One region of the Streptomyces sp. NPDC031466 genome, then DNA from elsewhere that is predicted to be linked to it. Evidence: riboswitches for the same ligand, from Rfam matches in the RefSeq annotation. Region 1 holds a riboswitch; the other holds the start of a gene.
What was found. Region 1 has a riboswitch for glycine ahead of gcvP (aminomethyl-transferring glycine dehydrogenase). Riboswitches for the same ligand answer to the same signal wherever they lie in the genome.
Positions count from the first base shown of each region.

Region 2: it holds a riboswitch for glycine, as region 1 does, so the genes downstream of both, gcvT (glycine cleavage system aminomethyltransferase GcvT) here and gcvP (aminomethyl-transferring glycine dehydrogenase) in region 1, are expected to answer to the same signal.

Region 1 is NZ_JBVIJT010000012.1:9,440-12,837, reverse strand. Features, by position in the region: gene gcvP (aminomethyl-transferring glycine dehydrogenase) at 1-1,714, opposite strand, end outside; glycine riboswitch at 1,910-2,009, opposite strand; gene ACZ5GP_RS27895 (PRC-barrel domain-containing protein) at 2,153-2,530, shown strand; gene ACZ5GP_RS27890 (DNA polymerase IV) at 2,542-3,398, opposite strand, start outside.
Region 2 is NZ_JBVIJT010000017.1:90,144-93,541, forward strand. Features, by position in the region: gene ACZ5GP_RS33105 (enhanced serine sensitivity protein SseB) at 1-491, opposite strand, end outside; gene ACZ5GP_RS33110 (AAA family ATPase) at 551-1,216, opposite strand; glycine riboswitch at 1,492-1,595, shown strand; glycine riboswitch at 1,596-1,709, shown strand; gene gcvT (glycine cleavage system aminomethyltransferase GcvT) at 1,744-2,877, shown strand; gene gcvH (glycine cleavage system protein GcvH) at 2,936-3,313, shown strand; gene glyA (serine hydroxymethyltransferase) at 3,325-3,398, shown strand, end outside.

The DNA.
Region 1 (3,398 bases):
TGGGCTGGAGCGAGACCTTGTCGTACCCGGTCACCTCGGCGAGGCGCTCCTCCAGCTCGCGGATGAGCGTGAGGTAGCCCTGCGCCTGCTGGGCGGGCGCGAAGGGGTGCAGCTGCCCGAACTCGGGCCAGGTGACCGGCTCCATCTCGGTGGTCGCGTTGAGCTTCATGGTGCAGGAGCCCAGCGGGATCATGCCGCGGTCGAGCGCGTAGTCGCGGTCGGCCAGCTTGCGCAGGTAGCGCAGCATCGAGGTCTCGGAGCGGTACTGGTGGAAGACCGGGTGCGTGAGGTACTCGTCGCTGCGCAGCAGGCCCTGGGGGAGCGTGTCCGAGACGGTGGCGTCCAGCGCGTCGACGTCGGCCTCCACGCCGAAGGCGCTCCAGACCGCGGCCAGTTGCCGACGCGTGGTGGTCTCGTCGCAGGCGAGCGAGACATGGTCGGCGTCGACGCGGTGGATGTTGACGCCGCTCTCACGGGCGGCCGTGACGAAGTGCTCGGCCTGGCCGGGCACGCGTACGGTCAGCGTGTCGAAGTACGCGCCGTGGACGACCTCGACCCCACCCTCCTTCAGGCCGGCGGCGAGAAGCGTCGCGTAGCGGTGGGTGCGCCGCGCGATGGACTTCAGCCCGTCCGGGCCGTGGTAGACCGCGTACATCCCGGCCATGACCGCGAGCAGCACCTGAGCGGTACAGATGTTGCTGGTGGCCTTCTCGCGGCGGATGTGCTGCTCGCGGGTCTGCAGCGCCAGCCGGTACGCCTTGTTGCCGTCGGCGTCGACGGAGACGCCGACGAGCCGCCCGGGCAGGCTGCGGGCGAACTTCTCGCGCACCGCCATGTAACCGGCGTGCGGGCCGCCGAATCCCATCGGCACACCGAAGCGCTGCGTCGTCCCGACCGCGATGTCCGCGCCCAGCTCACCGGGCGAGGTGAGCAGCGTCAGAGCGAGCAGGTCGGCGGCGACGGTGACGACGGCACCGAGCTCGTGCGCCTCGTCGATCAGCGGCTTGATGTCGCGGACGACACCGGAGGCGCCCGGGTACTGCACCAGTACGCCGACCACACCGCGCTCGGCGACCTCGGCCGGGATGCCGGTGCTCAGATCGGTGACGACGATCTCGACGCCGGTGGGCTCGGCGCGGGTCCTGATGACGGCGATGGTCTGCGGCAGGGTGTCCGCGTCGACGAGGAACACGCCGTCCTTGACCTTGCCCATGCGCCGGGACAGGGCCATGGCCTCGGCGGCGGCCGTGCCCTCGTCGAGCAGCGAGGCCCCGGAGGTGGGCAGGCCGGTCAGCTCGGCGACCATGGTCTGGAAGTTCAGCAGCGCCTCCAGCCGGCCCTGGGAGATCTCCGGCTGGTACGGCGTGTACGCGGTGTACCAGGCGGGGTTCTCCATCACGTTCCGCAGGATCACGGGCGGCGTGAAGGTGCCGTAGTACCCGAGTCCGATCATGGAGTCGAGCACCTGGTTCCGGTCCGCGAGGGAGCGCAGCTCGGCGAGGACCTCGGCCTCGGTGCGGGCACCTGGCAGCTTCAGCGCCTCGGCGTTCTTGATCACATCCGGCACCGCGGCGGCCGTCAGCTCGTCGAGCGAGCCGTACCCGACCTGGGCGAGCATCTTCGCCCGCGCTTCCGCATCGGGCCCTATGTGCCGCTGCTCGAAGGGGATGCCCTGTTCGAGTTCGGAGAGGGGGATGCGATTGGTGGCAGTCATTGCGGAGGCCTCCTGGTCTGCGCGACCTACGAGGGGTACCACGGCGCGGGTACCCGGACGGCCTCCCCCTCTGTCATCTCAACCTGAGAGCTTCACCGGGGCGCGCCCGTGAAGGCACCGTCCCGGCTTTCACCGTCGGTGAGGAAGGGTTTGGGACGTGCCCGCCCGTACGCCCGCCCTGCTTTCCAGAGTGACCTCGTCCGTGCGGTACAGGTGCCTGAGAGATTCCGGGGAGGATTTGCTCCTTCGGCGCCTCCGGCGATCGTGACCCGGAGAGCTCTCCCGCACGGGGTCAGCAGCCGTTCGTCAGCCTACCAGCGAGGGTCACAGGCGTTCCCTCGAGTGGCCGCCCGCCCCGAAGTGCTCTTTCGTAGTGAGTACGAGCGGACAAAGATGAGTAATGCCCACATCTCAGACCCCGCGACAGCTGGAGGGCCCGTGCAGACCGACATCGATCCGCGGAATCTGATCGGCCGCAAGGCGTTCGACCGCAGCGGGGCCAAGATCGGCACGATCGACGAGATCTATCTCGACGACGCCACCGGCGAACCGGAGTGGGCGGCCATACGCACGGGCCTCTTCAGCCGCGACGCCTTCGTCCCCCTGGAGCCGAGCGAACTGGTCGACGACGGCACCCTGCGCATCCCGTTCGACCGCGACCTGATCAAGGACGCCCCGGACTTCGGCGTGGGCCGCCATCTCTCCCCCGCCCAGGAGCTCCAGCTCTACCACCACTACGGCCTGGACACCACGCTCCCCCACCCGCCACCCCCCGACCACGACTTCGGGCACATCGCGGGCTCGGACCCCACCTGAGGCGCCGAGTCTCACCCCGTCTCCACCGCTCCCACCTCCTCCCCGCAGGAGCCCGCTCCGACCAGCGGCAAAGGCTCCGCGGGGCGCAACTCCGGATCATCCGTCCGGAACGTCCGCACCCGCCCCGGCGCCGACCCGGGTGTCTCGAAACGCACGGTCACCCGGCCGAGCCCGCTGCCCTGGACCCATCCGTAGCCGTACTCGGTGTGCCGCACGTCGTGCCCGGCCACCCACCGCCGCTCCGCGGGCGCCACCGTCTCCTGCGCGTCCTCACCGTCAGCCGGTCGCGAAGGAGCCCCCGGCACCGCCTCCCCTGCCGGCGGATCACCCGCTGAACCCTCCGTCGCCGAAACCTCCGCCTCCGCTGCCAGCGCCTGCGCCTGTGCCTGGGCGAAGAGGTCCTCCTGCGTGTAGTCCGCGAGCCCCGTGACCCCTACCCCGAGCAACCGCACCCCGCCCGTGGTGTCCACGGACTCCAGCAGCCGCGCCGCGGCCTCCCGCACCACTGCGGGGTCGTCGGTGGGTCCCCGCAGCGTCTCGGACCGGGTCAGCGTCGAGAAGTCGAAGCGCCGCACCTTCAGCACGATGGTCCGCCCCGAGTGCCCCGCCGCCCGCAGCCGCTGCACGCACCGGTCGGCGAGCCGGGCCACTTCTCCCCTGACGCGGACCCGGTCGTGGATGTCCACGTCGTACGTGTCCTCGACACTGACCGACTTGGTGTCCCGCTCGGCGACCACGGGCCGCTCGTCGCGCGCCAGGGCCATGGCGTACAGCGAGACGCCGTGTGACTTCCCGAGCAGCCGCACCAGCTCGTCCTCCCCCGCCTCCGCGATCTCCTCGACCGTGGTGATCCCGGCCCGCCGCAGGT
Region 2 (3,398 bases), on a different contig from region 1:
ACCGGGTCCTCCTGCCAGTCCGGCTCGAAGAGGCGGACCCGGCCGCCGGTGGACGGCCCGTCCAGCGGGGTGCGCCCCGCCCGGCACAGCTCGGCCACGGCGGCCGGCGGCAGCGGGACGCCGACGGTGCCCTCGGGGTTCAGCGCGATGCCCAGCTGCGGCGGCAGGCCCCGGGCGAACTCCACGGCGGGCGCCACCGTGCAGCCCATGCGGTCCGCCGCGTCGCCGAGGGCCTGGCGGAACTGCTGCTCGGAGGTGAAGACGGGGACGTACGCCTGGCCGTCGATCTCCAGCGTCGGCAGGTCCAGGGTGCGGCTGTCGGGGCCGCCGCCGTTCGGCAGCGGGACCCAGAGGTGGCTGCGGCCGAGGACCTCCACGATGCGGCCGCCCGCCGGGGCGGGGGCGCCGAGGCAGGCCGCGAGGACCTCTTCCAGTTCGTTGCCCGGCCACCCCCCGTACGGATGGGCGTGTGCCTGCGCCGGAAAGTTCATCTGTCCAACCCCTGCTCGCGACCGCTTAGCCTGCGGCTGAACCCTAACGTCGGCCGCCCTCAGCGGTCGAAGGCGATCCCCCGGCGGTCGAAGGAGACGGCCCGCAGCACCTGCGCCGCCGCCCGGTCCAGGAGCACCGCCGATCCGCAGCCGCGCGGCAGGTCGCCCCGCTCGGCGGCGCCGACCAGCCGGCCGACCGTCCTGCGGTGGCGCGCGAAGGCGTACCGGGACACGCCCCGGCCGCGCTCGCGCTGGCCCTGGAGGGCGGTGTCGGCGGGCACGTCGAGCAGGAGCAGATGCAGTGTCCTGCCGCGCCGGGCGGCCTCGCGGGCCAGCCAGCGGCGCACCCAGGGCTGGGTGCCGCAGTCGTGCACGACGACGCCGGCGCCGGACCGCAGGACGCGGCGCAGGCCCGCGTAGTGCGCGAGGCGGACCAGGGGGCGGTAGAGCGCGTACGGCAGCGGGGCGGGCATGCGGGCGGCCCACGCGTCGCGGGTGTCCTGGGAGTCGACGCGGGGGCCCGTGACGGCCTGGCGCATCAGCGTGGACTTCCCGCCGCCGGGCAGCCCGGAGACGACGACCAGGTCGCCCTCGTCGAAGGTGAGGCGGTGGGGGCTGTGCCCGGCCCGCTGCCGCAGGTCCCGGACGACGGGCACGGGCAGTGGGCCGCAGCCCTCCCGGGCCGGGGCGGCAGCCTGCTTCGGCAGCGCCATCCCCGTGGTCATGGCGTGGACTCTCGTCCTGCTGCGCACCGTGATCGGCCTCCCCATAGCGGTCACGTACTGCTTTCCCCGGCAAGTGTAAAGAGAAGGTAATGCGGCACAAGGGAAATTTCCGGAGCCCACGCCGGGGCCCGCGCCGGACTCGCGCCGCACCCGCGCCGGGAGCCACCCCGGTCCCGCCGGGCCTGCCGGGACCGCCCCGAACCGGCACCGGACCACCAGTCCCCCTGACCCCGGCCGCGTGCAATGATGTGCGCGCCAACTCCATACCGGCCGTTTGAATCCGCGCGGGAGAGTTCCCGGACCAGCACGCATGGGCCCGGGGCGCCGAAGGAGCAAGTCCCTCCCTTGAATCTCTCAGGCCCCGTACCGCGCGGGCGAGGCACATCTGAAAAGCGAGTCGGCACGCCGGCTCCACCCAAGGTGCAAGCCGCGCGTCCCACATGTCGGGACGCTCGCGGCGAACCTCTCAGGTTCCGATGACAGATGGGGAGGATCGACCTCGCCCGTCATGCCCTGGGAGTTCCCTCATGAGCACTGCCCCCCGCCTCACCGCCCTCGATGCCGTGCATCGTGCGCTCGGCGCGACCATGACCGACTTCGCGGGCTGGGACATGCCGCTGCGCTACGGCAGCGAGCGCGACGAGCACAACGCCGTGCGCACCAAGGCCGGTCTCTTCGACCTCTCCCACATGGGCGAGATCACCGTCACCGGCCCCGAGGCCGTCGACCTGCTGAACTTCTCGCTGGTCGGCAACATCGGCTCGGTGGGTGTCGGCCGCGCCCGCTACACCATGATCTGCGCCGAGGACGGCGGCATCCTCGACGACCTGATCGTCTACCGCCTCGGGGAGAGCGAGGCCCCCGAATATCTGGTCGTCGCCAACGCCTCCAACGCCCAGGTCGTGCTCGACGCGCTGGCCGCCCGCGCCGAGGGCTTCGACGCCGAGGTCCGCGACGACCGCGACGCCTACGCGCTGCTCGCCGTCCAGGGCCCCGAGTCCCCCGGCATCCTGAAGTCGGTGACGGACGCCGACCTGGACGGCCTGAAGTACTACGCGGGCCTGCCCGGCACCGTCGCGGGCGTCCCCGCCCTGATCGCCCGCACGGGCTACACCGGCGAGGACGGTTTCGAGCTCTTCGTCGCCCCCGGTGACGCGGAGAAGCTGTGGAACGCGCTGATGGGGGCGGGCACGCCCGTCGGCATGGTGCCGGCCGGCCTCTCCTGCCGCGACACGCTGCGCCTGGAGGCGGGCATGCCGCTGTACGGGCACGAGCTGACCGCCGCCCTCACGCCGTTCGACGCCGGTCTCGGCCGGGTCGTGAAGTTCGACAAGACCTCGCAGGCCGAGACCTTCGTGGGGCGCGCGGCGCTCGCGGCCGCCGCCGAGCGCGCCGAGACCGCCCCGCCGCGCAAGCTGGTCGGTTTGATCGCCGCCGGCCGCCGCGTGCCGCGCGCGGGCTTCTCCGTGGTCGCGGACGGCGAGGTCATCGGCGAGGTCACCTCCGGCGCCCCGTCCCCGACGCTGGGCAAGCCGATCGCGATGGCGTACGTCGACGCGGAGCACGCCGCCCCGGGCACGCCCGGCGTGGGCGTGGACATCCGTGGTACGCACGAACCGTACGAGGTCGTGGCGCTGCCGTTCTACAAGCGCCGGAAGTGACCCCCCGCACACCTTTCCCGTTCCGCAGCACCCACCCGCGTACAGGAGAATTCAGGACATGAGCAACCCCCAGCAGCTCCGCTACAGCAAGGAGCACGAGTGGCTGTCGGACGCCGAAGAGGGCGTGTCGACGGTGGGCATCACGGAGCACGCGGCCAACGCGCTCGGTGACGTCGTCTTCGTGCAGCTTCCCGAGGTCGGTGAGACGGTGACCGCGGGCGAGACCTGCGGCGAGCTGGAGTCGACCAAGTCCGTCAGCGACCTGTACTCGCCGGTGACCGGCGAGGTCGTCGAGGCCAACCAGGACGTCGTGGACGACCCCTCGCTGGTGAACTCCGCTCCCTTCGAGGGCGGTTGGCTCTTCAAGGTCCGGATCGCGGAGGAGCCGAAGGACCTGCTCTCCGCGGACGAGTACACCGAGTTCTCCGGCAGCTAAGGATCTCCCCGATGTCGCTTCTGAACACCCCTCTGCACGAGCTGGACCCGGACGTCGCCGCCGCCGTCGACGCCGAGCTGCACCG